Regions from separate parts of the Gordonia sp. DT30 genome, predicted to be linked through region 3. Evidence: riboswitches for the same ligand, from Rfam matches in the RefSeq annotation. Region 3 holds a riboswitch; each other region holds the start of a gene.
The links. A riboswitch is a leader RNA that binds a small molecule or an ion and turns the genes downstream of it on or off. The one in region 3 is predicted to bind S-adenosylmethionine.

Region 1: linked by a shared signal. The riboswitch ahead of ACLQ3C_RS02565 (amino acid ABC transporter permease) and the one ahead of ACLQ3C_RS10690 (bifunctional o-acetylhomoserine/o-acetylserine sulfhydrylase) in region 3 are both predicted to bind S-adenosylmethionine.
Region 2: linked by a shared signal. The riboswitch ahead of ACLQ3C_RS13440 (aminotransferase class V-fold PLP-dependent enzyme) and the one ahead of ACLQ3C_RS10690 (bifunctional o-acetylhomoserine/o-acetylserine sulfhydrylase) in region 3 are both predicted to bind S-adenosylmethionine.
Region 4: linked by a shared signal. The riboswitch ahead of ACLQ3C_RS13890 (ABC transporter substrate-binding protein) and the one ahead of ACLQ3C_RS10690 (bifunctional o-acetylhomoserine/o-acetylserine sulfhydrylase) in region 3 are both predicted to bind S-adenosylmethionine.

Annotation. Positions count from the first base shown of each region.
Region 1 is NZ_JBNCLY010000002.1:127,218-134,868, forward strand. Features, by position in the region: gene ACLQ3C_RS02540 (ectoine synthase) at 1-244, opposite strand, end outside; gene ectB (diaminobutyrate--2-oxoglutarate transaminase) at 241-1,512, opposite strand; gene ectA (diaminobutyrate acetyltransferase) at 1,732-2,259, opposite strand; gene rsmD (16S rRNA (guanine(966)-N(2))-methyltransferase RsmD) at 2,432-3,001, shown strand; gene coaD (pantetheine-phosphate adenylyltransferase) at 3,014-3,502, shown strand; SAM riboswitch class IV at 3,629-3,737, shown strand; gene ACLQ3C_RS02565 (amino acid ABC transporter permease) at 3,869-4,882, shown strand; gene ACLQ3C_RS02570 (amino acid ABC transporter ATP-binding protein) at 4,879-5,691, shown strand; gene ACLQ3C_RS02575 (ABC transporter substrate-binding protein) at 5,785-6,801, shown strand; gene ACLQ3C_RS02580 (GNAT family N-acetyltransferase) at 6,891-7,601, shown strand.
Region 2 is NZ_JBNCLY010000013.1:1,089-8,739, forward strand. Features, by position in the region: gene alc (allantoicase) at 1-91, shown strand, start outside; gene ACLQ3C_RS13430 (hypothetical protein) at 221-532, opposite strand; gene ACLQ3C_RS13435 (hypothetical protein) at 1,045-1,476, opposite strand; gene ACLQ3C_RS13440 (aminotransferase class V-fold PLP-dependent enzyme) at 1,473-2,843, opposite strand; SAM riboswitch class IV at 2,861-2,974, opposite strand; gene ACLQ3C_RS13445 (isochorismate synthase) at 3,066-4,166, shown strand; partial or broken gene ACLQ3C_RS13450 (GNAT family N-acetyltransferase) at 4,306-4,461, opposite strand; gene ACLQ3C_RS13455 (hypothetical protein) at 4,423-4,692, shown strand; gene ACLQ3C_RS13460 (O-succinylhomoserine sulfhydrylase) at 4,677-5,876, opposite strand; gene ACLQ3C_RS13465 (rhodanese-like domain-containing protein) at 5,920-6,333, opposite strand; gene ACLQ3C_RS13470 (hypothetical protein) at 6,330-6,824, opposite strand; gene ACLQ3C_RS13475 (ABC transporter substrate-binding protein) at 7,028-7,651, shown strand, end outside.
Region 3 is NZ_JBNCLY010000009.1:32,015-39,665, reverse strand. Features, by position in the region: gene ACLQ3C_RS10715 (serine/threonine dehydratase) at 1-447, opposite strand, end outside; gene ACLQ3C_RS10710 (bifunctional methylenetetrahydrofolate dehydrogenase/methenyltetrahydrofolate cyclohydrolase) at 532-1,398, shown strand; gene ACLQ3C_RS10705 (DUF3017 domain-containing protein) at 1,395-1,718, shown strand; gene ACLQ3C_RS10700 (Hsp70 family protein) at 1,802-3,373, shown strand; gene metX (homoserine O-acetyltransferase MetX) at 3,418-4,566, opposite strand; gene ACLQ3C_RS10690 (bifunctional o-acetylhomoserine/o-acetylserine sulfhydrylase) at 4,624-5,976, opposite strand; SAM riboswitch class IV at 6,039-6,158, opposite strand; gene ACLQ3C_RS10685 (PE-PPE domain-containing protein) at 6,380-7,651, shown strand, end outside.
Region 4 is NZ_JBNCLY010000013.1:103,156-110,806, forward strand. Features, by position in the region: gene ACLQ3C_RS13860 (helicase-related protein) at 1-403, opposite strand, end outside; gene ACLQ3C_RS13865 (helix-turn-helix domain-containing protein) at 405-602, opposite strand; gene ACLQ3C_RS13870 (hypothetical protein) at 825-1,076, shown strand; gene ACLQ3C_RS13875 (hypothetical protein) at 1,244-2,620, shown strand; gene ACLQ3C_RS13880 (DUF998 domain-containing protein) at 2,574-3,242, opposite strand; gene ACLQ3C_RS13885 (aldehyde dehydrogenase family protein) at 3,348-4,700, opposite strand; SAM riboswitch class IV at 4,933-5,051, shown strand; gene ACLQ3C_RS13890 (ABC transporter substrate-binding protein) at 5,204-6,874, shown strand; gene ACLQ3C_RS13895 (ABC transporter permease) at 6,871-7,651, shown strand, end outside.

The sequences.
Region 1 (7,651 bases), on a different contig from region 3:
CCAAGGGATAGGTCTCGCCGGTTTCCCGGTCGAGAAGGGTGCCGGTGCCCTCCACGAGCCAGACGGCCTCGATGTGGTTGGCGTAATGGAACTCGTTGACGCTGCCGGCGTCGATCGTGGTCTCGTGGAAGGAGAACCCGACCCGGTCGCCGCCGAGCACGATTCGCTTGGACACCCAATTGCCCTTGGGGTCGGCGACGTCGCGGTCGGTTCCGGTGATCTCGTCTGTGGTGCGCACGATCATGCGAGCACCTCCTCGGTGGCGTCGGCGAGAATTCCCAGACCGCGGTCGAGATCCTCGGTGGAAATGGTCAGTGGCGGAAGCAGTTTGACGACCTCGTCGGAAGGCCCCGAGGTCTCGGCGAGCAATCCGGCGCCGAAGGCGGCGGCGCACACCTTGCCTGCGTCGGCGGCCTCGCCGAACACCAGTCCGCGGGCCATACCGCGTCCGCGGGTCGAGACACCGTCGTGCCGGGCGGCTAGCGTGCTGAGCACCTCGTCGATCTGACGGCCCTTCATGTGGACGTCGCGGGTGAGCGTGTCGTCGGACCAATAGTGCTCGATCGCCTTGGTGGCGGTCACGAAGGCGGGATTGTTGCCGCGGAAGGTGCCGTTGTGCTCGCCCGGTGACCACACGTCGAGGTCGCGACGGATGAGTACCAGGGCCAGCGGCAGTCCGTAGCCACTGATCGACTTCGAGAGGGTCACGATGTCGGGCTTGATGCCGGCTTCCTCGAAGGAGAAGAACTCGCCGGTGCGGCCGCATCCCATCTGCACGTCGTCGACGATGAGAAGGATGTCGCGGCGGCGGCACAGCTCCGATAGTGCGCGCAGCCACTCGGCCCGGGCGACATTCACCCCACCCTCGCCCTGCACGGTTTCCACGATCACCGCGGCGGGCAGATTCAGACCACTGCCGGAATCGTCGAGGACGCGCTCGAACCAGCTGAAGTCCTCGACGGAACCACCGAGGTAGTTGTCGAAGGGCATCGGCGTGGCATGCACGAGCGGGATGCCGGCACCGGCGCGCTTCATCGAGTTGCCGGTCACCGACAGCGAACCCAACGTCATGCCGTGAAAGGCGTTGGTGAAGCTCACGATCGATTCGCGACCGGTCACCTTGCGGGCCAGCTTCAGTGCCGACTCGACCGCGTTGGTGCCGGTGGGGCCGGGGAACTGGATCTTGTAGTCCAGGCCGCGCGGGGCCAGGATCTTCGAGGCGAATGCCTGGATGAATTCACCCTTGGCCACAGTGGACATGTCAAGACCATGGGTGATGCCGTCGGACTCGATGTAATCGAGCAGGGCGGACTTGAGCACCGGGTTGTTGTGCCCGTAGTTCAGGGCGCCGGCGCCGGCGAAGAAGTCGAGGTAGCGGGCACCGTCGGTGTTGGTCAGCCACGAACCGCGCGCCTGTCCGAACACCGTCGGCCACGTGCGGCAATAGCTGCGCACCTCGGACTCGTATTGCGTGAAGACCGAATCATCGATCGTGGTATCGAGCTTATTCATGGGCATTCCTCCAATATGGGAAATCGTCGGGTCGGCGATGACCGGTGCGAGTGTGTATCGCAGGTGACCGGCCGCATCATCCGACCGAGAGGGCGCCGCTGCCGGAAGACACCCCGGACAAGTCCTCCGGCGACACACGATGCGGTGCTCCGGTTGGGGCAACAATTGCACCCTGAGTGCGCCACGGCGCAGTCAGTGAACACCAAAAACGTTGCGCCCCTATGGTTCTGGAACTTCTGGCTCGAGGAGGTAGAGATCCTCGGGCTCGTGGGCGTCCGGGAAGTCGTCGGCCGCAAACAGGTCGCGGCGTTCGAACCCCAGTCCGCGCGCTGCGGCGACTGAGGCAAAAAGTCGTTGCGAGGCAACGTTGTCCGGGCTGATGGTGGTGTGCATCGCCACGGCACCGCGTCCGCTGACGCGATCGAAGAGACGATGAAGCATCGTCCCGGCGATCCGGTGGCCGCGATAGGTGTCGTCGACGGCCACCTGCCAGACCATCAGCGTCGACGGATCTGACGGGCGGCGGTAGCCCGTGACGAAGCCTACTGGCAGACCGTCGACTTCGGCGACGATCGAGGTGTCGGCGAAGTCGCGGCACCACAGCACGTACGCGTAACTCGAGTTGACGTCGAGAACTTGCGAGTCCCTGGCGATTTCCCAGAGGCGGGTACCGTCGGCGACCTTCGGCGCGCGGTAGTCGAGAACTAGTTGGGTTGATGTGGCCGAACTTGTGTGGGACGGGCTCATAACGCACTCGACGTTAACAACGTGTGTCGGCGAATTCACCCGCCTGCACAAATCGGACCTCGAATCTCCCACTTAACCCCAGTTCACCCGGCAGATGTGATGCGGGACACAAACGGTTGCGCACGGGCCTACGGCGTGCGGATCGCGGTGACGGGGAGGGCAGTATGGAGCGGTGACGCGGATCATCGCAGGTCGCTTCGGCGGTCGCAGACTCACAGTTCCCGACGAGGGCACCAGACCCACCTCCGACCGTGTGCGTGAGTCGGTCTTCAGCATGCTCGACGCGCGCATCGATCTGACGAGTACCCACGTGCTCGATCTTTATGCCGGGTCCGGCGCGCTCGGCCTCGAAGCGCTCTCGCGCGGGGCGTCGTCGGCGGTCTTCGTCGACAGCCGGGGGCGCGCGGCTCGCACGATCTCCGCGAATCTGACGGCCGTCGGGGCGGCCGCCTCGGGGCGTGTGATCACCTCGCCGGTGTCGGCATTCCTTGCCGGTGCCGCGCCCGGCCGATTCGACGTGGTGTTCTCCGACCCTCCGTATGCGCTCGCCGATGATGAGGTGGCCGCCGATCTGTCAGCGTTGGCCACCGGTGGTTGGCTCACCGACGACGGGCTGGTGGTCCTCGAGCGCGGACGCCGAGCCGTCCTCTCGTGGCCCCCGGGCTGGGAACTGGTCGTCGACAAATCCTATGGCGACACCACGGTGAAGGTCGCACGCCCCGGTGTCGCCGCGGACGAGTAGGTTCTGCAGAGCATGACCAGTGCGGTGATACCCGGTTCCTTCGATCCCTTCACACGCGGACACCGTTACGTCGTGGAGCGCGCGGCCCGGTGCTTCGACGAGTTGGTGGTCACCGTCGTGGTCAACCCCAACAAGCGTGGTCTCTTCTCCGTCGAGGAGCGACTCGAGCTCATCGCCGAGGACTGCGCCGATCTGCCCAACGTCCGCGTCGACCGGTGGCAGGGACTGCTCGTCGACTATCTGCGGAACAACTCGATCCATTCGATCGTCAAGGGGCTGCGTTCGGCGGTCGATTTCGACTACGAGTTGCCGATGGCGCAGATGAACCGGGAACTGGCCGACGTCGAGACCGTCTTCCTGTTGACCGATCCGCGATACGCGCACGTATCGAGTTCACTGGTCAAGGAGGTCGCCAAACTCGGCGGTGACGTGGCGCCGTTCCTTGCGCCCCACATCCTCCGGCGACTGGAGGCCAACCTTGCGGGCGAACGCACCATCTGAGCCGGCAGGTCACCGGCCGCGCGGTGACGCCTGCAGCGGACGAATCCGAGGCGCCTGCGCCGGGAAAAAATCTCCGAGAATGTGAACGCTGACCGGCGAGGGCCGCCTCACTATCGTGAGCTCGACGGTCATGAGCGTCAGCGACAAGCCCTGGCTTGCTGACCGGCAACCCTCGCATCGCGGTGGGGTGCCCCAGGTGACGACCGGATCGGGTTTCCCCCGATAAGCGCGATGGATTCGACGTGCCGGTTCCGCATCGAACCGCCGGTCGCCGTGGTCTCTCGACGCCTGATGCTATTGCGCGGGTGTCGGTGTGGTCTGCAGCGTCATCGTGCTGCCCCCGTTCCCGTACAGGAGAGTTCACACATGTCAGCCGCCCCATCGCCGTCGACGAAGGCCCGCGGTCATGCGCCGCCCGATCCGTCACCACCGTCGGCAGCCACCGAGGTGCCCGACGTCGCCAGGCCGGAACGTGTGGTGCCACTGTGGCATCCGGGCCGCTGGGTGCTGGCGGCGATCGTGCTTGTCGTCGTGGCACAGATCATCCATGGAGTGGCCACGAACTCCTTCTTTCAGTGGGATCGTTTCGGCTACTGGATCTTTCGTCCCGTGGTGATCGAGGGACTCGGCGTGACTCTCGAAGTCGCCGCCTACAGTGCGGTTCTGGGCCTCGGCGTCGGTATCGTGCTCGCGCTCATGCGACTGTCGAAGAACCCGGTCCTGGCGGCGGTGAGCTGGGCCTATGTCTGGTTCTTCCGATCGATTCCGCTGATCGTCCTGCTGCTCATCCTGTTCAACTTCGGGGCCCTTTATCAGAGCCTGAGTCTCGGAATCCCCTTCGGTCCAGGACTTTTCCACATATCCGAAGCCGACCTGGCCACACCTTTCATCATCGCGGTCGTCGGTATCACCGTGCACGAGGCGGCATTCGCCGCGGAGATCGTGCGGGGTGGGATCCTGTCGGTCGATCAGGGGCAACACGAGGCGGCCGCCGCGCTGGGCATCCCGCGCGGCTACCAATTCCTGCGGATCACGCTGCCCCAGGCGCTGCGCACGATCGTGCCGTCCTATGTGAATCTGCTGATCGGACTGATCAAGTCGACCTCGCTGGTCTACTACGTCTCGTTGCTCGATCTGTTCGGCGTGGTCTCGACCCAGAGCAGCACATACTCCGGTGACATCATTCCCCTGCTCATGGTGGCGACGGTCTGGTACGTCATCTTGACCAGCGTGGTATCGGTCGTCCAGTTCTACGTCGAACGCCACTTCGCGCGGGGGGCGGTGCGAACGTTGCCGCCGACTCCGCTGCAACGTGCCCGCACGGCCGTGGTGACAGTTCGCCGTGGCATCGCATTGCGGCCCTGGATGCGTGCGGTATGAGTGTGAAATCGAATACAGCTCAGGCTGTTTCCCCCTCCGACCGGGCTCGCGGCGCCGGTGTCGACATCGTCGACGCGCACCGTTGGTACGGGGACAATCACGTTCTCCAGGGCATCGACCTGAGTGTTCGTCCCGGCGAGGTGACGGTGGTCCTGGGCCCGTCGGGTTCCGGAAAGTCGACGCTGCTGCGGGCGATCAACCATCTCGACCGACTCGATGCCGGCCATGTCAGCGTCGGGGGAGAGCTGATCGGCGTGCGCCGGCTCAACGGGCACCTCAAGGAGCTGCCCGAACGGGCGATCCTGCGTCAACGGCGCAACATCGGCTACGTCTTCCAGTCGTTCAATTTGTTCTCCAATCTCACTGCCGCGGAGAACATCACCGCGGCGCTGGTGTCGACGCGCCGCGCCCGGCGTGCAGAAGCCGGCGACATCGCGCGTAAACTCCTTGAGCGAGTCGGACTTTCGGACAAGTTCGACGCATACCCGCGCCAGCTCTCCGGCGGACAACAGCAGCGAGTGGCGATTGCTCGGGCGCTCGCGCTCGATCCGCGGGTCCTGCTTTTCGACGAACCGACCTCGGCGCTCGATCCCGAACTCGTCGGTGAGGTGCTCGCGGTGATCGCCGACCTCACTGCCACCGGCACCACGATGATCATCGTCACCCACGAGATCGGATTTGCCCGTGAGGTCGCCGACACCGTCGTCTTCCTCGATGACGGCCTGATCGTCGAGCAGGGCACGCCGGAACAGGTACTCGACAGCCCATCGCACGCCCGGACAAAGGATTTCCTGACGCGGGTCCTCTGAATTCCGCGTCCGTCACACCTATGCCGACGGGTGCGGAGGACACAGTGTCCGCCCGGCCTCGTCGATCATCCCCTGCAGAAATGGAGTTACACCATGTCATCTTCTCGATCCCTCGTCGCCCGGCTCGGCGCCGTGGCCATCGGCGGAGTACTCACCGCAACACTGGTCACCGCCTGCTCGGGCGGGTCCAGTGATGCCGCCGACTCGTCGGGCACGCCGGGCAGCGTCGTCATCGGCGCTGTCTCCAACGGGGCGGCGCAGGAGACCACGCTCTCTGTGCCGCAGGTGGATTCGATTCGCAAGGCGCTGCCGGCGAAGGTGCGTGATTCCGGTCAGCTCACGATCGGCATCGGCGCCCTGCCCTCGGGGAATCCGCCGCTGGCGTTCATCGGTTCCGATCAGCACACGCTGACCGGCGTCGAACCCGATCTCGGGCGCGCCGTCGCGGCGGTACTCGGCCTCAAGCCGGTGGTCGGCAACTCCACGTGGGAAAATCTCTTCGTCGGCATCAGCAGCGGCCGCTCGGATGTGGGCTTCTCCAACATCACGGTGACCGAGGAGCGCAAGGACAAATACGACTTCGCCACGTACCGCAAGGACGAACTGGCCTTCGAGGTGCTCAAGTCGAACGCGTGGAACTTCGACGGAAACTACGAGAATCTTGCGGGTAAGACCGTGGCCGTCGGGTCGGGCACCAATCAGGAACGGATCCTGCTGAAGTGGCGCGACAAACTCGCTGCCGAGGGCAAGACGTTGAACGTGGTGTACTTCCCGGACGGCAACTCGTTCAATTTGGCGCTCGCCTCGGGCAAGATCGACGCGTATCTGGCGCCCAATCCGACCATCTCGTACCACGTCGTACAGACCGCCAACACCCCGAAGGCCACGCGGGTGGCCGGAACCTACTCGGGTGCCGGCTCCACCTTGCAGGGTCTCATCGCCGCGACGACCAAGAAGGGTAACGGACTGGTCGGGCCGCTGGCCGATGCGATCAATCACCTGATCTCCACCGGTGCCTACGCCAAATTGCTCGCGGCGTGGCATCTGTCGGCCGAGGCGTTGCCGGCCTCGCAGATCAACCCGCCCGGGCTGCCCCGCAACGACAGCTGAGGGGCTCATGTGCAGGTGGTGGCCGGCTCCGGCTCGCCAACTGGCGACCTGAGAAACAGGAGGATTCGCCGATGGGACATCATCACCTCATGGATATCGACCGGGATGGTGGGACAGGCACGGACACAAGCGTTCTCGACGACCCGATCCGATCGTCGCTGACCGGGCACCACCGGCACCTGGCGCAGCGACACGGCCGCATCCTGCGTTATCGGGACGACGTGTCGATATTCGCGGCATTCCCGCACGATCCCGGACCTGCGGACTGGGCCGACGCCGCCGAGTTCTTCGGTCCGGGTGGCACCGTGCCGATCTCGGGAGTCATGCCCACCCCGCCGCCCGGCTGGGAGATCACGATGAGTCTGCCCGGAGTGCAGATGATCGCGCGATCGGTCGCTGCAATGGCCGATCGCTCTGCGGTGGTGCTGACCGACGACGATGTCCCGGCGATGATGGATCTGGTGGCGCGCACCCGTCCCGGGCCCTTTCTCCCGCGGACCATCGAGATGGGTACCTACCGGGGGATCATCGCTGATGGCGCACTGATCGCGATGGCCGGCGAGCGTCTGCATCCCGTGGGCGCGACCGAGATCAGCGCGGTGTGCACCGATCCGGCGTACCGCGGGCAAGGGCTGGCCGCGCGGCTGGTGCTCGCCGTTGCCGACGGCATCGTGCGACGCGGTGAGACCCCGTTCTTGCATGCGGCAGCCGACAACCGAGGCGCCATCCGGCTCTACGAATCGTTGGGGTTCGAGCTGCGCAAGGAGCTGACATTCGGGTCGATCCGCGTCCCTGAGTGATCCCTCGGGTATCACGTGACACGCCGACCACTCTGACCTCCATAACCACA
Region 2 (7,651 bases), on a different contig from region 3:
CGGCGGGATGGCCCGACTCCGGCTGTACGGGGTGCTCACCGAGGAATCGCAGACCGAACTGGTCGAACAATGGGAGCGCGGGGAGGCGTAGGACCATCCGGTGCCTGCGAAAGCGGGCTCTCGGTGACCTGTTGGCACGCCGAGGCCAATGGTGAGGCCCCGTGCGGGAACGGCACCGTCCGGTAACGCAGCTCATACGGCCCACCATCCAGATGCCGATTCAGAGAGGCCGCTGAGGCAGCAGCGCCGTGACACTCTCTGCTTCTTCGAGTAGATGCGCTGTGTGGGTGCAGCGCAGTTGAACAAGGTCTTTGATCGCGGCCAAGTCCGCCGCAAGGTCGCGAAAGATGATCGGTTCGTGATGAGCAATGCGGTTGCGAAGCAATCGGATACGGTCAAGGTCGCTATACACGCGAGCTCGGAGTCTCGCCGTACTACCCCCGTTGACGTTGTCGCCGGGCAGGACGGTTGCGATCTGCGAGTCCCAGATGACGGCATCGTAGCGGCTGGTGAACACCTTCTGCCAGAACACGAACTTCACCTCAGGGATGACTTTCCCTGTCGACGATGTGTCCCGACGAGCATTTGCCAGGTCAGTTCGTGGGTTGTACCGGCCACGGGCGTCTGCGGGCAACGACCGTTCAAAACCTTGAGACCAAGGCCAGCGCCTTCCGTAGTGAGCGGCAATCGCGTCCGACACCGCGTTGCGAATTGACACTTCGCACAGATGCAGTGGCAAAAGGAATGCCCCGGCAACTTCTGCGTTCCAGAGTTACAGCTTCAGTGCCCTGCGCGTGCGCGCTTCCCCTGCCGAATCGACTGAGGTCACCGCGTTGTCGTACGTGGACGTTCGCGCCTGGCTGATTGTGCTGCGCACCGCCTTGACCTGCGCCATCGTCATTGCATCGAGAGCCGAGAACACGTACACCGTCTAGCGCTTGCCCTGGGCACATGTTGGTTCGCCTCACCCGGGGACAGCGGAGAACTTCCACAGATGAACCCCGGCGTCCATTCGGACAACCGGGGTTCATCTGTTTCGGTCGCTCAGGCCGCGCGGCGCGGCGCGAACGACGGCAGCACCAGCTGACGCAGCCGGTTGTCGGTGGCCGATCCGTCGAGCGGCACCAGGATCACCGCGTCGGCGACCTCGGCGGCGTAGATGTCGCGGATCAAGGTGACCAGACCGCTCGGCGTGCCGACGTAGCGGACCGTGCCGCCGTCGAGTTCGTCCGGGATGCCGGCGACCGCCGCGCGGGCCGAGGCGGCACTCGGTGCGATCGCCACCTCCACTTCGAGCGCGACCGAGAAGCCGGCAGTGTCGCGGGTGCCCGATCGCAGCACCGAACGGGCGCGCTGCGCGTCACGCAGCGTGGGTCGGCGCACGACGATGGGTGCCGCGTCGGCGGGCTCGTCGCCGAGGATCGCCACGTGCAGCGGCGGACGCCCGATGCTGATGCGGTCGAGTTCGATGCTCATGCCGGGGCTCCTGGGGGTGTCGTCGCGCTCGGTTGCGTGGAGGTCGGTTGCGTGGAGGTCGGTCGGGTGGAGGTCGGTTGCGTGGCGGCCAGTTGCCGCAGGGCGCCGGTGAGGCGGTCGATGTCGGACGAGCCGGTTCCAAGACCGAAGCTGGCGCGGATCGCGCCGGCGGGAAGCCCGAGGCGGTTGAGTACAGGATGCGCGCAGAATTTGCCGTCGCGCACGCCGATCCCGTGTTCTGCGCTGAGGTATTCCGCGACCGCGCGCGGGGTATGTCCGGCAACACTGAACCCGGCGATCCCGACCCGATCGGTCACGTCGTCGAAGATCTGCAGGGTGCGGACCCCGTCGACTGCGGCGAGCCCGTCGTCGAGGCGGCGGCGCAGTTCGTGTTCGTGCGCTCCGATCGACTCGATGCCGATGTCGGCGATGGCGTCACACGCAGCGGCGATCGCGATGGCGCCCAACACATTCGGCGATCCGGCCTCGTGCCGGGCAGCACCGGTGTGCCAGGCGGTCGCCGCGCAGTTCTCGTCGGGGCCGTCGACCACACTCACCTGCGCCGACGCCCCGCCGCCCGCGAGGTAGGGATCGGCGTCGTCGAGCCAGTCGGAGCGGCCTATGAGCACACCCGCCCCGAACGGGGCGTAGAGCTTGTGGCCGGAGAACACCAGGTAGTCGATGCCGTGGCTGACCACCGACACCGGGCGGTGGGCGACGAGTTGCGCGGCGTCGACGAGGATGCGCGCACCGTGGCGGTGGGCGATCGCGGCGAGCCGCCCGACCGGCAGCACCTCTCCCGTGACGTTGGATGCGGCGGTCACCGCCAACAGCGATGTGGGGGCCGCGGCGAGCTCGCACTCGAGCGCGGTGAGAGTGTCCTCGATGCTGGGCCGCGCGGTCACGATGCGCGCCGAACCGGCGTCCCGTGACAGCCATGGCAGCAGGTTCGCGTGGTGTTCGATATCGAGGACGACGACGTCGCCGGGTGTGCAGTGAGCGGCCAGATTGATCGCATCGGTGGTGTTGCGCGTGAAGACGACGGTGTCATCGGAACGCCCACGAACGAAGCGCCGCACCGTCTCTCGGCACTGCTCATAGCGCCGGGTGGTGACCTGCGACAGATGGCCGGCGCCGCGGTGAACGCTCGCGTACTGGTGTAGGGCCGCCGACACCGACTCGGCGACGGCGACCAGCGCGGGTGCACTGGCGGCGTAGTCGAGGTTGGCGTAGGCGATCTCGCCACCGCCGGCCAGCGGCGCCTTCTCGTCGGCGCCGACGACCGCCGCCAGCGGTTCGGTACAGGCCGCAAGATTGGCGAAAACGGTATCGGACAGAACGGGTGCGGTGCGCACGACAGCAGTCATCGAAAGAACTCCTCGGAAATCCACGCTTGCCGTGTCCGGTTGGAACACAGCCCGGTCGTCACCCGGAGCACCCCACCGTGGAGGAGGGTTGCCGACCAGCGAGCCGGGGCTTGTCACTGGCACTCATGACCTGACGTCCAGAGTGGCCCATCTCGCGTCGGGGTGTCAATTTTCACTCACCGTGGGCCGAAGTCGCCGCGATGTGGGCGCTAGGTTGGGTTGGTGAGCGGTGACCCGGAAAGCGTCGACAACCCGGCGCAGGCGCCTTTCGTCCTCTCCCGCCCCCACGGGACGGTGCGCGCCGAGGGCATCATCCGGCGCTTCACCGAGGTCGACGCGGCCATCGACGACCTGCGGACCGGCCGCGCCGACACCGTCGTCGGTGCCCTGCCGTTCGATCCCGCCGGCACCTCCGCGTTGATGGTCCCCCGCCGGTTACGACGAGATCTGCCGCCCCTGGCCGGCCGCTCGCCGGCCCGGCACACACTCGACCGGTTCACCGAGATCCCCGACGCCGCCACCCACCGCGACCGCGTGCGGCGCGCAGTCGCCGCCATCACTGCAGGCGACCTCGACAAAGTGGTGCTCGCGAGAACCGTTCGGGCAGTGCTCGATTCCCCGGCCGAGGTGACCGGACTGCTGGATGCACTGGCCCATGGCAACAGTGAACACAATGCCTTCGCCGTCGACACCGGACCGGGCTGGTTACTCGGTGCGAGCCCGGAGTTGTTGCTACGCAAGGCCGGTCGCGAGGTGACGTGCCGGCCGTATGCTGGGTCGGCGCCCCGGTTCCCCGATCCGGTCGCCGACCGCGAGGCCCGCGAGAAGCTGGCCGCATCCGGCAAGGACCACCGCGAGCATGCCTTCGTGGTCGACCATCTGCGCCGACGACTCGCGCCGCTTTGCGACGAGATCACCATTCCGGATGCCCCACAACTGTTGTCGACCGGAGAGATGTGGCATCTGGCCACCCCGATCCGGGCGCACCTGACCGATCCCGATCTCAACGCGCTGGAACTCGCCCTCGCCCTGAGTCCCACTCCCGCGGTGTGCGGAACGCCGACAGATGTTGCGGCACAGTTCATTCGCGACCACGAGGAGCCGCGCGGAAATTATGCAGGCGCCGTCGGCTGGGCCGACGCCCACGGTGACGGCGAATGGATGGTCACCATCCGCTGCCTCGAGATCGACTCCGACGGACGATCCTTTCGCACCTGGGCCGGCGGCGGCATCGTCGCCGACTCCGATCCCGACGCCGAGCTCGCGGAGACCACCGCCAAATTACGAACGGTGCTGCGGGCGTTGGGTGTCGACGGCAGCTAACCGACCTTTCAGCCGATCTTCTCGTATTCGACCTCGTCGACGTGCACACCCCAGACGTCGCCGGAACGCACTCGTCCGGTCGGGCCCATCCACGGCCGGCGTAGAAATCCATCGCTCGCTCATTGCCCTTGAGCACATGCAACCGGGCCACCGGATAACCCTGCCGGGCGATCTCCGACTCCGCCCGATCCATCAGCGCCGACCCGATCCCGGACCGCCAATGGTCCGGGTCGACGTAGAGCGCCATCACCGCGGCATGACCATCGAGCTCGCCGATCGTCACGAATCCGGCTATCCCGCCCGACGTCTCGGCGACCCACGTGTGCGGACCACGGTCATCGTCAAAGGTGTAGTCGCCGACCCGATCCGCCGGACGCATCGCCCGCAGCTCGGCATCCGGCAGCAATCCGCGATAGCCGCGCCGCCACGACCGCACGTGCACGCCCGCAACGGCCGGAGCATCGGCGGCGGTGGCACGGCGGATCGACAACGACGGCGCCATGAACGCCCTTATCCCAGCGCCTGATCCAGATCCGCGAGCAGATCGTCGATGCCCTCGAGGCCCACCGAGAGCCGAACCACGGAGTCGCTCAACCCGATTGCCGCGCGCCCGTCCGGCCCCATCGCACGGTGCGTGGTGGTGGCCGGATGGGTGATCAGCGACTTGGAATCACCGAGGTTGTTGGAGATGTCGATGATGCGCAGTGCGTTGAGCACCTCGAAGGCGCGCTCCTTGCCGTCCACGCCGTCGCGGTCGTTGAGCTCGAAGGTGACCACCGTGCCGCCCCCGGACATCTGCGCGGTCGCCAGCTCGTACTGTGGGTGCGACTTCAGGAACGGATACTTCACCCACCGCACACGTGGATCGGCTTCGAGGAATTCGCCGATCCGCAACGCCGCGGCGACCGATGCGTCGACACGCAGCTTCATTGTCTCCAGCCCCTTGAGCAGGGTCCAGGCATTGAACGGGGAGAGCGCCGGACCGGTATGCCGCATCAGCATCTTCACCGGACCGTCGACAAATTCCTTGGTCCCGAGCACCGCGCCGCCCATCACGCGGCCCTGCCCGTCGATGTGTTTGGTGCCCGAATAGACGATGACGTCCGCCCCGAGTTCCAGACCGCTCTGCAGGAGCGGAGTGGCGAATACGTTGTCCAACACGACCTTTGCCCCTGCCGCATGCCCCAGTTCGGATACCTTGGCCACATCGACGAGGCTCTGCATCGGATTCGACGGAGTCTCGAAGAACACCGCGTCGGCGGGCGTGGAAAGCGCCCGCTCCCACTGCGACAGGTCCTCCCCGTCGACGAAGTCGGTGTGCACACCCCACCGCGGCAGGATCTCGTTCGCCACCACAAAACACGACCCGAAAAGACTGCGCGCACAGACCAGCCGGTCACCGGCTTTCAGCAGGGCACCGAGCGACACGAACACCGCGGCCATCCCGCTGGCCGTGGCAAAACACGCCTCGGCTCCCTCGATCAGACGCAGCCGTTCCTGGAACATCTCCACGGTCGGATTGCCGTAACGCGAGTAGACGAAACGCTCGTCCTCGCCGGTGAAGGCGCGCTCCGCGGCCTCGGCGGACTCGTAGACGTATCCGCTCGTCAGGTAGAGCCCCTCGGAGGTCTCGAAGAACCCCGACCGCTCGATACCGCCGCGGACCGACAGCGTCTCCGCCGAAACCCCCTCCGGCAAACCGTCGCTCACGACTGCCTCCAGCTTGTAGGGTCGGCCAGCTCGCTCGCTTCGCTCACGACTGCCTCCACGGAAGGTCGAGGGCCCGCCAACCCTTGAACCCACGGTGATCGTATTCGTCGAGCGCCCCCTCGAATCCGTCGAGGATGTTGTAGGCCTTGCTGACCCCGGCGGCAGTGGCCGCCTCGGCGGCACCGATCGAGCGATGTCCGGAGCGGCAGAGGAAGATCACCTCGTCGTCGTCGGCGATTCCGCCGTCGCGCAACTGCGCCACGAATCCCTCGTTGGGTCGGCCGTCGGGAAAGGTGGTCCATTCGACGAAAAGTGGTCGCTTACCGACGATCTCGAGGTCGGGAACCCCGACGAAAGACCATTCCGCACGGGTGCGACAGTCCACCAGCTTGGCCTTCGGATTCTGCTCGAGCTTGTCCCACGCCTCTTGCGGGGTCAGATCACCGGCATACGTCATGCCTTGCACACCTTCCAGTTCCCGTCTTCCCGAACCGCGGCAACCTTGGTCGTCTGCGTCTCATCGGACTGTTTGTCGAAATGCCAATGTACCGTCGCCCTCGCGCGGTCACCCGACACTTTCAGGTCGGTGATCTCCGGGATCACGATCCGGCCGTTCCTCTCCAACGACTGCCGGTTCTCCGTCGCGAACTCCGGCTGCGCCGGAAACCCGGCCGAATTCACGTCGACGGAACACGTGTGGTCCCGAAAGGCGGTGTAGTCGACGTTGTTGCGCGCGGTGTAGAGATCGTTGATCGCGTACTGCACCTGCGCCGAATCGCCGGCCCGCTCCTGCGCCGGACGGAACAGATACGACAGTCCGATGCCCGCAGCCGCCAGCACGACGACGAGCAGAGCCACCAGGAAGGGCCAGGCTTTGCGCCACGACGGTGCGGCCGGTTCGTCGTCGACGGCCTCGGGCTCACTCCGCCCGCCTCCGCGTCCGACCATGTCGGCGAGTGTATCGACGTACCCCGATCCCGGATCGAGCACCCATGGGACTCCACCCCACCACCCCCAGCAGTTAAGGTGAGGCTAACCAACTAGATCCGCCGATTGTGCGTAACCAAAGGAGAGCCGTGCCCAACATCCGAGGCCGTGTGCCCCGCCCCCGGAAGAACGCTCGTCCCCGAAGGAACGCTCGCCACCTTACGCTGGCGGGGTTGGTACTGACCGCCGCGATCGGCCTCGCCGCGTGCAGCGCCCCTGCCGAGGACCACACCACGCCCGGCGCGCCATCGCCCGAGTCGGGCGCCCTGCCGGTCACCATCGAGCACAATTACGGCTCGACCACCATCTCGAAACCGGTCACCCGAGTCGCCGCGATGGGTGTGGGCGACGCCGACACCCTGCTCGCGCTCGGCTTCCGTCCCGTGGCGGCCGCACCGTTCGGCTCTCCCGCGAACGTGCGCACGCCGTGGAACGAGAAGCTGCTGGGGTCGGACGAGCCGGTCGCGCTCCCCGAGGCGTCCCAGCAGTTCGGCAACGAGATCGCCAAGGCTCTGAGCACCGACCCGGACCTCGTCACCGCGATCGGCGCGGCTCCCACGAAGGAGCAGTACGCCAAGCTTGCCGCCGCCGTGCCGACCATCACCCGCCCGGCGAACCACCCGGACTGGCAGGTGCCGTGGGATGTACAGGCCACCGAGATCGGCAGGGCCGTGGGCCGCCCCGGCGCCGTCGCCGCCAAGATCGGCGAGACCAGCAAGCACGTCGCCGGCCTCGCCGCCGCCCACCCCGAACTGAAAGACAAGACCGCGGTCGCGGTGACCGCGTCG
Region 3 (7,651 bases):
CGCACCGGTGTCGGCGGCCATCTGTGCAGCAGCATCGGCCGCATCCTGATAGCGCGTGCCGACGAGGTGCACCGTCGCGCCCAGGGCGCGCAGCGCCGACACCTTCACCGGCGGGGCGTTCTCGGGCACCACCACGGTGCTGGAGGTGCCCACGATCCGGGCCGCCCATGCGGCACCGAGGGCGGCGTTACCGCCGGATGCGACGAGCACACCGGCATCGGTGAGCTCTCCGCGGTCGGCGGCGCCGAGGACCGCGTTGAGACTTCCGCGCGTCTTGAAACAGCCACTGATCTGGGTGAATTCGAGTTTGAACACCACCGGCACCGGGCCGGCCGGGGTGTCCAGGGCTGCGCGCAGCACCGGGGTCCGGCGCAGCCGGCCCGAGATCCGATCGCGGGCCGCGATCACGTCGGCGGTGGTGATCGGATTCGCTGCGGATACCGGCATGGCCGGGAGATTACCGCGGCGACGCAGCTCCGCAATGGGCCAGCCGAGCCGGAACGGAACAGCGAGGATGGAACAATGGTCGTCGTGAGCGCGATACGACTCGACGGCAAGACCACCCGCGACGAGATCTTCACCGATCTCGCGGCGCGAGTGGAGAAACTACGGACCGCCGGTATCACCCCGGGGCTCGGCACCATCCTGGTCGGTGACGACCCCGGTTCGCAGTCCTACGTCAAGGGCAAGCACGCCGACTGCGCACGCATCGGCATCGCCTCGATCCGCCGGGATCTGCCCGCCGACGTGACGGCACAGGAGCTCGACGCCACGATCGACGAACTCAACGCCGACCCGGCCTGCACCGGCTACATCGTGCAGCTCCCGCTGCCGGGCCACCTCGACGAGAACGCCGCGCTCGAACGCGTCGATCCGGCCAAGGACGCCGACGGTCTGCACCCGATCAACCTCGGCCGGCTCGTCCTGGGCGAGGAGTCGACGCTGCCCTGCACCCCGCGCGGGGTCGTCCACCTGTTGCGGCGCTATGACATCCCGATCGCCGGCGCACGCGTGACGGTCATCGGGCGCGGCGTCACCATCGGCCGTCCGATCGGCTTGTTGCTGACCCGGCGCAGCGAGAACGCAACGGTGACCCTCTGCCACACGGGCACGCGCGACCTCGCCGCCGAGGTCGCCCGCGCCGACATCGTCATCGCCGCGGCCGGCGTACCGCATCTGGTGACCGCGGAGATGGTGAAGCCCGGAGCCGCGGTCATCGACGTCGGTGTCAGTCGAACAGCGGACGGCCTGCGTGGCGACGTCGCCCCCGACGTCTGGGAGGTCGCGGGGCATGTCTCACCCAATCCCGGCGGTGTGGGGCCGCTCACCCGGGCCTTCCTGCTGGCCAATGTGGTGGAGCGAGCCGAGGCGCAGGCGGCCGAGAGCCCGGGTCGATGACCGAGGGCGCTCCCGAGCGGGTGGAGCAGTTGCGCCGTGCCCGGCGGGTTCGCGCCTATCTGGTGCAGGTTCCCTACCTGCTGGTTCTGCTCGGAGCCGTCGCCGCTGCCGTCCTGGTGCTCTACGACCGGTGGCGACGCGGGGCCTTCGTCTTCGGTTCGACCCTGTTGTTCGGTGCGGTCCTGCGGGCCCTGATCCCGACCTCGCGAGCGGGCCTGTTGCAGGTCAGAGGCAGGTTCTTCGACGTGGCGGCGATGGCGTCGGTCGGGGCGCTCATCCTCTGGCTGGCAACGTCGATCGACCCGTTGGGCACGGATTGATTACACCCCTTGGCCACGGATTGATTACACTGGTGACCTCAGCGTGACATTCGGGGCAGTTGTGTGTCGCGTGGACTCCGCCGATGAGTGCGGACGCCAGCAACATGAGTGGGGTTGTCATCAGTTCGACGTTCGAGATCAACGATCAGGGCACATCCGGCGACGAGACGTCGCTGGGTGTTTCCGTGGGCGACGGGATGATCCACTACGTACTGCTGACCAGCGACGAGACCGGCCGCACTGCACTTGAATCGCGCGTGTTCGACGTCGACCCCACCGACGGACTCGATCCGGTCGGGCGCGTGAACGCAGGCATCGATCTGATGCTCGACGCCGCGCGTGCAGCGGATCTGCGCGTCGGTCCGATCGGTGTCGCCGCCCGTACCGCGACCCAGCGTCGGCGCCTGGGTTCGGGCGGCTCCGGCACGCGTCGTCAGATCCAATTGAGCTCCGACGAAGAAGCGGTTGCCGAGTTCCTCACCCGGACCGGACAGATCGACCGGTTCTCCTCGGTCGTGGTCGCCGATTGCGGCGATACCGGCATCTCGTTCTACACCCTCGACCCATCGGCCGGCCGGATCGGCACCATCGAACGGTCGACGGTGTTCAGCGGTCGGCAGATCGACGAGACGCTCGCCGACCACGTTGCCGCCGAATCGGACGAGGCAGACCGTGGCACCCGGACAAGGCGACAGCGGGCCGCGCTGGTCAGTGCTTGCCGTACCGCCAAGGAAGAAGTCGCCGAATCGGCGCCGTCGACCGCCCTCGCCGGGGTTTCGCTGACCGCTGCCGCCGTCGAGAAGGCTGCTGCGCCGCTGGTCGAGGGAGCGGGCGAGGCGTTGGCGCGGTTTGTCGACGATGCTCGATCGCACGGTCTCACCCCGGACGCGGTGGTGTTGGTCGGCGGTGTGGCCAACCTGTCGATCGCGCGTCAGATCGCCGACCATGCCGATCTCGAGGTGCTCACGCCGGCGACGCCGGAGCTGGCAGCGGCGACCGGCGCAGCCATGCTCGCGCGCAATTCCGGCGCCGCACGGCTCACCCTGATCGGTGGACGCCGGGTGCGGAGCTTGTCGGCAGTGCCGGTGGCCGTCGTGGCCGGGATCATCGGCGCCGTTGCGATGGCCGCGGTGGCCGTCGGTGCCACGTTGACCACCGGTCCCGCGGCTCCGCCGTCGACGATGCACACTGCCGACGCCCAGGCGCTCGCGACGACAAGTGACTCCTTCGGAACGTCCACGTCGACCCGCGCGCCGACGCGGGGCCCGCGGTCGTCGGCCCCGCAGCCGACCACCCCTCTGACCGGGCATGAGCAATTCCCGGGCTGGGCGACAACGGAATTGCCGTTGACCACCCCGACGAGCACGTTGACGCTCGTGCCCAACACCACGACGCCGCCGACCACACCGTCGGGCGAGGTGCCGTCCGGGCCGAGCCTGTCGCCGTTCCCGACCCTGCCCATCCCGCCCGGACTGATTCCGCCGGAACTGATCCCGAGCGTCCCGACGACGCCGACGTCGCCATCGACGACCCCGACTGGGGACACTCCGAATGTCATTCCGTCACAGCCGAGTTCGCGGCAAACGGAAGTTCCACCGCATAGTGCGACCGAGCAGGCCCCAGCGGTGACGACCACCACGACGCCGGCCGGCTGATCCCCGCGCCCGGTGGCCCGCCCGGACCTGTGCTCGCGGACGGGTCAGCGGCGCGCGAGGTCCACGGTGCGTTTGAGGAGATCGGCGATCGCGTCGAACTCCGTGAGGAACCCGTCATGGCCCTTGTCGGACCGAAGCACCTGCAGGCCGTCCACGCAGTTGCCGAGCCCTTCGGCGATCTCGGCCTGTAACCGCAACGGATACAACCGATCCGAATCGATGCCCGCGACCACGGTGGGAACCGTGCACGAGTCGAGCGCGGCGGCGATACCGCCGCGATTGCGTCCCACGTCGTGATTGTTCAGCACGTCGGTGAGCACCACATAGCTGCCCGGATCGAACCGCCCGATGATCTTGTCGGCCTGGTGTTCGAGATAGCTTTGCACCGCGTACCGCCCGCCGTGTAGCGGATCCTCGTGGCCCTGAGGGTAATTGGCAAAACGCTCGTCGAGTTCGCCCTCGAATCGGTAGGTCAGGTGCGCGATGCGCCGGGCGATTCCGAGTCCGACGATCGGGGACCGGCCGCTGCCGTGGTAGTCACCGCCCTGCCACTCGGGGTCGGCGGTGATGGCGGCGATCTGGGTGGTTTGCGTGCCGATCTGGTCGGCGGTGGCACGTGCCCCGACGGCGAGAACAAGCGCGCTGCGTACCCGGTCGGGATATTCGATCGCCCACTCGAGGGCGCGGGCGCCACCCATCGAACCGCCGAGGACCGCGCCGATGCTCTCGATGCCGAGGGCGTCGAGCAGCGCCGCCTCGGCGCGCACCTGATCGAGCACCGTGATGGCGGGGAATCGGGAACCCCACGGTCGCCCATCCGGATCGGGCGACGCCGGTCCCGTCGATCCCCGGCAGCCGCCGAGGACGTTGGCGCAGATGACACACCACTCGTCGGTGTCGATCGCGCCGCCCGGTCCGATCAGACCGTCCCACCAGCCCGGCGCGGGGTGTTCGTCGGTGGGCGGGCCGGTGACATACGAGTCACCGGTCAGTGCGTGCAGGGCGAGGATCACATTGTCCCGTGCGGGCGACAACGTCCCCCAGCGCTGAAACGCCAGGGTGACGTCGTCGATCCGTTCGCCGCACTCGAGCGCCAACGATCCCAGGCGCATTCGCACCATCTGCCCGTCGGGAACCTGCTCCCATTCGGGCTGATGCGCTGCGGACGCCTGGGGGTCGATGCTCACCGACACGGGATGTTGTGCTCCTGTCCTCGGTCTACTCGGCTGTCTCGGTGTACTCGGCTGGGTCTACTCGGCCGCCGCGAAGCCCTGGTCGAGGTCGGCGATGATGTCGTCGATGCCCTCGATCCCGACGGCGAGCCGGACCAAACCGGGGGTGACGCCTGCGGCGAGCTGCTCTTCGGGGGTCAGCTGGCTGTGGGTGGTGGACGCCGGGTGGATCACCAGCGAACGCACATCACCGATGTTGGCGACGTGGCTGTGCAAGGTCAACGCCTCCACGAACCGCTTGCCCGCGTCGACGCCACCGGTGATCTCGAATCCGATGATGGCGCCCTGACCCTTTGGTGCGAGCTCCTGGCCGCGCTGGTACCACGGCGAGGACTTCAGTCCGGCGTAGGTGACCGACTCGACCTGTGCGTGATCGCTGAGGTATTCGGCGACGCGCGCGGCGTTGGCGACATGCCGCTCGACGCGCAGGCTCAGCGTCTCGAGGCCCTGCGCGAGCAGGAAGGCATTGAACGGCGAGATCGACGCACCGGTGTCACGCAGCCACTGCACGCGCGCCTTCAGCGCATACGCCGGGGCGCCGAGATCGGCGAATACCGCGCCGTGGTAGCTCGGATCGGGCGTGGTGAATCCCGGGAACAGGTCCTTGCCGTCACGCTGTCCACGCCAGTCGAAGGTGCCGCCGTCGACGATGACCCCGCCGATCGCGGTCCCGTGGCCGCCGATGTACTTGGTCGCCGAGTGCACGACGACGTCGGCGCCGAGGGCCAGTGGGTTCAGCAGATACGGCGTGGCCACGGTGTTGTCGACGATCAGCGGCAGTCCGTTGCGGTGGGCGACCTCGGCGATACCCGGGATGTCGAGGATCTCGTTGTTCGGGTTGGAGATCGACTCGCCGTAGAACGCGCGGGTGTTGTCGCCGATCGCGGCCTGCCACGACTCGGGATCCTCGGGATCTTCGACGAAGGACACCTCGATGCCGAGTTTGGGCAGGGTGTAGTGGAACAGGTTGTAGGTGCCGCCGTACAGACGCGGGCTCGACACCACGTGTCCGCCGTTCTCGACGATGTTGAGGATCGAATACGTGGTGGCCGCCTGACCGGAGGCGACCAGCAGGGCCGCGACACCGCCCTCGAGCGCGGCGATGCGCTGTTCGACGGCATCCTGCGTCGGGTTCATGATCCGGGTGTAGATGTTGCCCGGTTCGGCGAGACCGAAGAGATCGGCGGCGTGCTGGGTGTCGTTGAAGGTGAACGACGTGGTCTGGTAGATGGGCAGTGCGCGTGCGTTCGTCGCGGCGTCGGGGGACTGCCCCACATGGACCTGCTTGGTCTCGAAGCTCCAGTTCTCGGTGGGATCCGGGGCGTCGGTGGGATCGGGGGAATCGGGGCCGTCGTTGGCTGCGTCAGACATGAAAAATAGATCACTTTCTACGGTCGGCAGGGTATGGAGACCCTGTTGGGGTCCGACCTTCGGACCCGCGCTTGCCGGGGACCCATACAGCGATCCCCAACCCGGTCATCACCCGGAGCACCCCACCGCGGTTGGAGGGTTGCCGATCAGCAAGCCGGGGCTTGACGCTGATGCTCATGACCTGGCGACAAGGATATAACACGGTCGTCGTTCGCTGAGAACCCTCCTGCTCAGGCTGGTTGGTGAATTGCGCAGATCGTTATCGGTGTTCTCCGGTCCCGGATTCGCCCGCGGTGTCCATCGAGCGGGGGAATGTGGGGGTGCCCTGGGTGATTGCCCGGTGCCGACCTGCTCCGCCTGCCTAAGCTGCGCAGATCAGCCCTCACCGAAGGACGTGGCAGCGATGGGACTCCGCACCTCGATCCGTGGCGTCTGTCTCGTGTGGGGAGCCGCCGCAATGGGCCTCGCGCTCACCGCCACGATGTTCTGGGGCCATGGGGTGGCGGCGGCGGACACGACATACGACTGCAGCGGCCCGGGCCGGGTGTTCATCGTCGGCGGGACATGGAACTCCGACGGCTCGTACCTCGTCGGTGTGCGACAGCGCTACACCGGCCTCGGCCCGGACAACCGTCCCGACGAGAACAACCCCAACCTCGGCAACCCCTACACCGTCGAGGCGGTGCCGTACGCCGCGACCATCTGGCCGCTGGGATCGGTGGGATACAACGCGAGCCAGACGCAGGGTGCGCAGAACCTCGAACAAGCCGTGGCCACCTATCAGCAGGAATGCGGCACCGACAAGAAGGTCGTCATCGCCGGCTACTCGCAGGGCGCCCGAGTCGCAGGCGACGCGCTGACCGACATCGGCCGGCATCGGCCGGTGACGCTTGCCGACGGGTCGACGTACGTCATCTCCACCACCGACGCCGGCGGCGCGACGACCGTCTCGGGCGAGCTCTACGCGGACCCGCGGATGTCGGCGACTCTCTGGGGACAGGGAATCGAACTGACACTGGTCGGGGCCATTCCGGGGATGACGATGTCGGGGCCACGCGATGGCACCGACTACGGCGGCGTACCCGTCACCACCTACTGCATCGAGGGCGACCCGATCTGCGACCTGCCCGATCCGCTCCATGACCCGATCGGCGACGTCGACGCCTTCTTCGGCTACTGGATCAAGCACGGCCAGTACCCATTCCACATGTACCAATTCCCCGGCACCGGTCAGACGTGGACCGTCAACGGTGCAGCGGAGACGATGACCTGCACCACCGACGGCGCGGTGCGGACATGCACGATCGCCTCGCCCTCGTCGATGGCGATCATCGTGGCGAACGCACTGACCGCAGTCGGCTACACCGGGACCGTTCCGGACCTCATGCGTTACCGCCTGCGCCTGCCCGACATCATCGGCATCACCCTCGCCGACTTTCAACCACCCATCCGCTGGGCCATGGGATGGCTACCGCCGTTACCCCAACTCGGCTACGGCGCATACCTGCCGGATCTGTTCGTCCTCCAGGACATCGCCAACGGTGTGCTCAACTCCGACGCCGACCTGTTCGACCACGGAGTCACCGCGTTGGCGGCCAGCGCCAAGAGCATCGTCTTGTTGCCGAGGAACTTCGCCACGTACTGGGCCGAGCGGGTCGTCGACGGGGTGCAGACA
Region 4 (7,651 bases), on a different contig from region 3:
CGTCCACCACCGCAAATTGCTGCATCGGGTTTCCAGTGGAGTTCGACCGGAATGTCACCTTCCTACGCACCCAGTCGGCGCACTCCTTCGCGATCGCGCGCTGGGTCAGCTTGTTGCGCAGGCGGATCTCGAACTCCGAGCCATACAGGGTCGATTCCGCACGGCCCGCCGGAATGAAGAACTCGCGGCGCTCCTTCCGGACCTTGTCAGTCACCTTCTCCGTCACGAAGGATGGTGAGGTGAAGATGAATTCCAGCTCGGAGATCTGCTCGAGTTCCTTGCGCAGCGCCTCGAACGCGAAAATCGAGAAGGTTGACGCCGCGATGCGCAGCTTCGACCCCGGCGTGATCTCGGTCTTGAGATCGTCGCCGAGCAAATCGTTGACGTTGTCGATGATCCGCACGTCAGTCCTCCGCCGTGTCGGTGTGAACGGAGGCCCCGCCACCTCGCACCCAAGAATCGACCTCGCTCGCTTGGAACTTCCACAGGCGGCCGATCTTGTGGGCAGGCATCGCCTTCTCGGCGATCCAGCTGTACACGGTGTCCTTGGTGACGCCGAGATGTGCGGCAATATCATCAGCGGACAGCCACGGTTCCGTCACTGCTACCTCCGACTCATCGACCGATCGCGAATTGGCCTCCCGGCACCTTACCCCGTTTAGCCCTGTTAGGAAGGGTCTACCCGAAGTTGGATCACTTCAGGTGGGCCGCGGCCCGATTGGTGGCAGCCTTCGCCCGCGCTCTGCGTCTTCGGTTCGGCGGCGGCCGCGTGGCCCTCGCGTCGTCATGACAGCGGCTTGTCGGTCCGTCACGGCGTGGCTTCGATGTGGCTCCTTCCCGGTTGGCCCGTCGTTCGCCGAGAGACGCTTACGCGGATCCGCGACAAGTTCACCAGCCAGGGCATCGACCCGGCGATCGCCGAGTCACTGGCGGTCACGATCCTCTCCGCCGTCGAGGGAGCGGTCGTCATCGCCCAGGCGCAGCGGTCGACGCGACCGGTCGAGGAGGTCGGCGCCCGACTGGCCGAACTCGTCGCATTGCACCTACCCGCAGGCCCCGATCCGTCGGCACCATGAGCGCGCCGGGAGGCGGCCCCACCGAACCGCCCCCAGGCGAACCGCCGGACCGCACGCAGAGTCGACTGCGGGTTCGCCCGCATCGGGTGATGCCGCCGCACTCGGGCACTGTCATGGTCAAGGGCATGCACCCGTCTGTCTCCCGAGACCGTTGAGAGCGAACCCCGATGACCGACGCCCAGGCAGTCCCCGAACTGACCGCCGACGAACGCACCGAACTCGAGCACCTCCGGGCCCGGGTCGCCGAACTCACCGAGGCAGCGCAGGCCCGCGACGACGACGCGGCCCCGCCGGCAGCACGTCCCCGCAGACGGATCAGCGGCCGTGCCGTCGGAGTGGTTCTGCTGGTCATTCTGTGCGCCGTATTGACTCTGCTGTCGGTGACGACCCGATATGTGCGCAGCCAGATCCTCGACACCGACCACTACGTGGCGACAGTGGCACCCCTGGCCGCCGACCCGGCGGTGCAGCAGCAGGTGACGACGACGATCGTCGATGCCATCAACGCCCAGGTCGACGTCCAGCAGATCACCACCGACGCCCTGACAAATCTGACGGAGCTGACCCCGGCCGACCGTCCACGCGCCGACCAAGCCATCATCGGCCTGGCCCCGGTGCTGGCCGGGCAGGCCGAAGGGTTCATCCACGGCACGGTGGCGCAATTCGTCGCCTCGCCGCAATTCCAGGACATCTGGACGACCGCCAACCGTGAGGCGCACGAGGCGGTGGTCGCCGCGGTGACCGGTGAAACCCGGCACGGTGCGGTCGAGGTCGACACCACCAGCGGAACCATCAGCATCCAGCTCGGCCCCGTCATCACGCAGGTGAAACAGCGCCTGCTCGCTCACGGATTCGCCTTTGCCGACCGAATCCCGGTGATCAACAAGGCATTCGTGATCTGGCACTCCCCGCAACTCGCCCGCGCCCAGCACCTGGTGAAGGCGCTCGACAAGGTGGCCAATGTCCTTCCCTGGCTGGCGATTCTGGCCATCGTCGCCGCCGTCGGCGTTGCCCGCAGCGGCCGACGATGGCGCACGCTCGCCGTGGCCGGAGTCGCGGTGGTGATCGCGATGCTGCTGCTCGCGATCGCCATTCTGGTGGGCCGCATGATCTACCTCGACAACGTTCCCGCCGACGTGTTGTCCCCGGGCGCGGCGCAGGCGATTTTCGACACCGTCATCGCCCCCATGCGGCTGGCGCTGCGTGCAGTCGCGGTGGTGGGGTTGGTCCTCGCCCTCGTCGGATACTTCGCCGGTGGGTCGGGCTCGGCGCGCGCGGTGCGCAGCCGCGTCGGACGCGGGTTCGCCGCGATCGATGCTCGGCGTGCCGATCGCGACCCCTCGACGGTGGAGAAGGTGTTGTGGCAGGCGCGGTTTCCGTTGCGGATCGCCGTGCCGACCGTCGCCGCGTTCCTCCTGATGTTCTGGCACTACCCCACGGGCTGGGTCGTGTTCTGGATCGTACTGATCGGCGCGCTGGTGCTCGTGGCGATCGAGTTCACGATCGCGCCGGCCCGACGACAGACGGTGTGGGAAGCGCCGTAGGCGCCCGAGCGATCAGAAACAGACCGAGCACCGCGACCCAGACGAAGAATCCGAAGATGCTGACCCGTTCGATCAGCCCCATCCACACCGTGCTCTCGCCGTCCTGGATCATCGGGACCATCCGGCTCGTGTAGGCGCCGGCCACCAACACGACGACCGCCGCGACGATGGTGAACCATCGAAACCAGCTGCGCCACAACACCGCTGCGAGTACCGTGCACACCGCGATCAGCATGACCGAGAGCAACGACAACACCAGATGGCCTGCGTCGTTCGACGAATCGCCGGCACCGGCGGCGATGTCGTCTCGATTGCTCATCGGAAACCACAGCCAGGCGACCCCGACGACTCCGAACACCACGAACAGCGCACCGAGGACGCGGACCCCGACTCGGCCGCCGGCGGATCGCCATACGCCGATACCGAATCCGATCATCAACGCGGTGAACACCGGCACCAGCCATTGCAGAAACCGCTGCGTCGGTGCGCCGGTCGCCGACAACTCGCTGATCGCCTGATCGGTCCGGCTGTACCCGCCGTAGCGGGACGCAGCGACCGCATCGTTGGCGAGGATGTAGAGCAACGCGTACATGGGTCCGCACGCGAGGAGTCCCGTCGTCACCCTGCCGACTGTCGCCCTGCCGTTCGCCACATATTCAACGTAGAAGCCCCGGAGTGGCGCTCACCAGGGTCTTTGGTCGGAATCCACCGCGGTCACGCGGCGAACTCACGGCCCGGGCGGCGCGTAATGCACGACCTTGACCGTGGTCATCTCGTCGAGGAGTTCGGGGCCGAAGCCGAAGCCGGTCCCGCTGGCGCCGCGTGGCTGTGAAGCACCGCCGGGCGCCCCACCGAACACGGCGTTGATCTTCACCGTCCCGACGGGCAGGGCGCGCCACGCCTCTTGTGCGTGCGCCATGTCGGCGGTGAGAACGGTTGCGGCCAAGCCGTATCGGTCATCGGCGGCCTCGACGAGCGCAGTGACGAAGTCGTCGACCACCCGCACCGGGGCGATCGGCCCGAACGTCTCCTCGCGCAGGATCGTCATGTCGGGGGTGCAGCCGGTCAGCACCGTGGGCGGGTAGAAGCTGCCGATGTCGTCGGAGATGACACCGCCGGTCCGGATCTGCGCGCCTTGCGCCACGGCGCCGCGGACCTGCGCGTGCACGGCGTCGCGCTGACGGTTGTCGACCAGCGGCCCGATACGTTCGCCCCACCTGCGCGCCTGCCCGCACAGCTCGTCGATGAAGGCGTCGGCGACGTCGGCGGTCACATACACCCGCTCCACCGACACGCAGATCTGTCCCGCGTTCGCGAAGCATCCGAGGGCCGCTTCTTCGGCGGCCCACGCGGGATCGACCCCGGAGTCGACGATGAGCGGATCGTTGCCGCCGTTCTCGAGCAGCACCTTGGTGCCGTGCTCCGCACATGCCCGGCGGATCTCGGTGCCGGTCGCGGTACTGCCCACGTGCGCAACCACATCCACCTCCGGCGACGCCGCGAGATGCGCACCCACCTCGCCTGCGCCGTCGACGATGCTCAGCACCCCGTCGGGCAGATGCTCGGCGATGATCTCGGCGAAGCGCCGACCTGTGGTGGGGCAGCGTTCACTTGGCTTGTGTACCACCGTGTTTCCGGTGACCAACGCTGCGCCGAGCAATCCGGCCGCCACGGCGGCTGGATCGTTCCACGGGGTCAGCACCGCGACCACACCGCGCGGCTCGGGCACCATCACGTCGAGCGCCGAGCGTTGCCCCTGCAGGGTCCGGCCCCGATGCACGGGTCCGAGTTCGGCGTACTGGAGCAGCGTCGATACGCCGGCGGCCACGCCACCCAGCGAATCGTCACCGGTCTTGCCCGTTTCGCGTTCGTTCCAGCCGGCGAGTTCGGCGGCCGCATCGCCGACCGCCACGGCCGCCTCACGTAAGCGCTCGGCACGCTCGGCCGCAGGGGTCGCCGCCCAGTCCCCGGCCGCCGCGCGTGCCGTGGTGATCGCGGCGTCGACCTGCTCGTCGGTGGCCGCGGGAACCTGCGAGACGATGTCGCCGGTCCGCGGGTCGTGGACTGTGATCGTTTCCATGGTCTCCAACACGGTGGGCCGCGTACCCGTTCTCGGGGCAATCGACACCTGCCGCCGGCCGATACATCCGGCGGCGCCCGTCACCGGCCCTGTAGACCCTCGCCGACCTTCGCGCCAGGTTAAGTCCGTCGCGATTCGAAATCACACGAAGTAGTGACTAACCGGCGAGTCTGAGTACTGTTCTGCTCAGTGGTCGACCCGCCAAAACCTTTGGTGGACTTCGATCGCTCTGTGTCAACGAGTACCAGTGCCAAGTTCCAGCTGGCTGGTCGGCAACCCTCCACCGCGGCGGGGTGCCCTGGATAAAGGACACGGCTCCAGCCCAAGCCGGGCATGGAGCAAGCGCGGGTTCACATATGGGTGCCCGAGGTGAATTCGGGAGTTCGATGATCAACCATGCCCGACCGACGAAGTCGGTTCGCGTCCCCCTGTCCGACCCACACCTGCCTGTGAGCGGACCCCAAAGGCCGATGTCAGCCACCCATTACCTCAGGAGAACGACCATGTCCCGACCAGCCGGCCGATTCAGACACCGACGCAATGCCACCCTCCTTGCGGCCGTCTCGATCGGACTCATCGCGAGTGCCTGTAGCTCGGGGAACAGCAGCAACTCGGCGACCGCCACGGGCAACCCGGTCGACGGCGGGACGCTGCGATTCGCCAGCGCCTCGGGTCCGGGCAGTTGCCTCGACCCGCACCAGAGTCCGGCCGACGTCGCGGGCTTCTATGCCCGTCCGATCCTGGACTCGCTGGTCGCCTTGAACAAGGACGGCTCGCTCCATCCATGGCTGGCGACCAAGTGGAGCGTCTCGCCCGACCAACTCACCTATTCGTTCACCCTGCGCGACGACGTCACGTTCTCCAACGGGGAGAAGTTCGACGGCAATGCGGTCAAGGCGAACCTCGACCACATCGTCAACCCGGCCACCAAGTCACAGTTGGCCGCCAACACCATCTCGACCTACACCGGCACCACCGTCATCGACCCGACACACGTCGAAGTCAAGTTCTCCCAGCCGAACTCGGCATTCCTGCCATCGCTTTCCACCGCGTATCTCGGTATCGAGGCACCGTCGACTCTCACACACGGCCCGGATGCCCTGTGCAGCAAGATCGTCGGCACCGGCCCGTTCATCAGCGAGAACGGCTACACCCCGAACAAGGGCATCGACTACACCCGCAACGACGCCTACAACTGGGGGCCGGGCAACGCCGACCACACCGGCAAGGCGCATCTGCAGAAGATCAGCATCCAGGAGATTCCCGAGGACTCGTCCCGCTACGGCGCACTGACCAGCAACCAGGTCGATGCGATCGCCAGCGTTCCGCCGGTCAACGTCTCCCAGCTCAAGAAGACCCCCGGATTCACCGTCGACACCGCTGCGGCCCCGGGTGGAAACTACAACTACTACCCCAACACGGAGACCGGCGTGTTCTCCGATGTCAAAGTCCGCGAAGCCTTCCGGGCCGGCATCGACTGGGACACCATCGTCGACAAGCTGTACTTCGGGGTCTTCCAGCCCGCCAACAACATCCTGAGCCCCGCCACGGTCGGTTACAACAAGGCAAGCGAATCCGCGTACGGCTACGACGAACACAAGGCCAATCAACTTCTCGACGAGGCCGGCTGGACCGCCCGTGACAGCGACGGCTACCGCACCAAGAACGGGAAGCGACTCACGGTAGTTCATCCATTCCTCAAGGAGTATGCCCGCGAGCAGCGCGACACCCTGCTCGAGCAGGTGCAGTCGTCGGCCAAGAAGCTCGGCATCGACTACCAGATCAAGAACATCACCATCGACGACTACTACAAGGTGATCTTCACCAAGGGCTACGACGTGCTGGACCTGAGCTGGCAGCGCGCATCACCGGACGCGCTTCGCACACTGATGGATTCGTCCAACATCCCGCAGCCGCCGGACCGCTTCGGCACCAACTTCGCACGGTATTCGAACCCGGCCGTCGACACCGATCTCCGGTCGGCGCTGGCCGAGACCGACCTGACCAAACAGTCGGCCCTCTACGGCAACGCCCAGCAGCAGATCGCCAAGGACGCCGCGGTGTTCCCGGTCTACGTCTTCAACTACGCACTGGGCCGCAACAACAAGGTCCAGGGTGTCAAGTTCGAGCCGCAGGCGTTCCCCACGTTCTACGACGCCTGGGTCACGCAATGACGGTGATCGATACGGTGGCCGCCCCGACCGAGGTTCCGCGCACGCGGACCCTGGGCTGGGCGATCGCCCGCCGATTGCTGGTCTCGCTCCTCGTGCTGTGGGGCGCGATCACCGCGACCTTCATCGTGATCCACGCGGGCAGTGGGTCGGCGGTCAACTCGATCGTCGGTACCGCCCAGGTCTCGCCGGAAGTGCGGGCCCAGATCATCAGCGACTACAAACTCGATGATCCGATCGTCGTGCAGTACTTCAACTATCTCGGGCGCCTCCTACACGGCGACCTCGGCCAGTCCTACGCGCTGCGGATGCCGGTCACCGAGGCCATCGGCCAACAGATATGGCCCACACTGCAACTGGTGATCGTCGCCGCGATCCTGGCCTTGGTGGTCGCACTGGTGGTGGGGTTGGCGACCGCGAATCGGCCCGGCTGGCTGCGCGGCCCGGTCACGTCATTCGAAGTGCTGATGGTGGCGGTGCCGACCTTCTGGCTCGGCATCTTGCTGCTCACCATCTTCTCGTTCGAGCTGGGATGGTTCCCCTCGGTGGGCTCGGCAGGCGTCTCGTCGCTGGTGTTGCCTGCCATCGCCTTGGCGGCGGCGCCGGCCGCCCTGCTGTCGCAGGTTCTGCGGCACGGGATCGAACGCACGCTGGACGAACCGTTCGTGGTGACCGTCCGATCCCGCGGCGTCGGCGAGACCGTGCTCCTGCTGCGCCACGTGCTCCAGCACGCCGCGATGCCGGTGATCACCCTGTGGGGCTGGATCGTCGGCGCCCTGA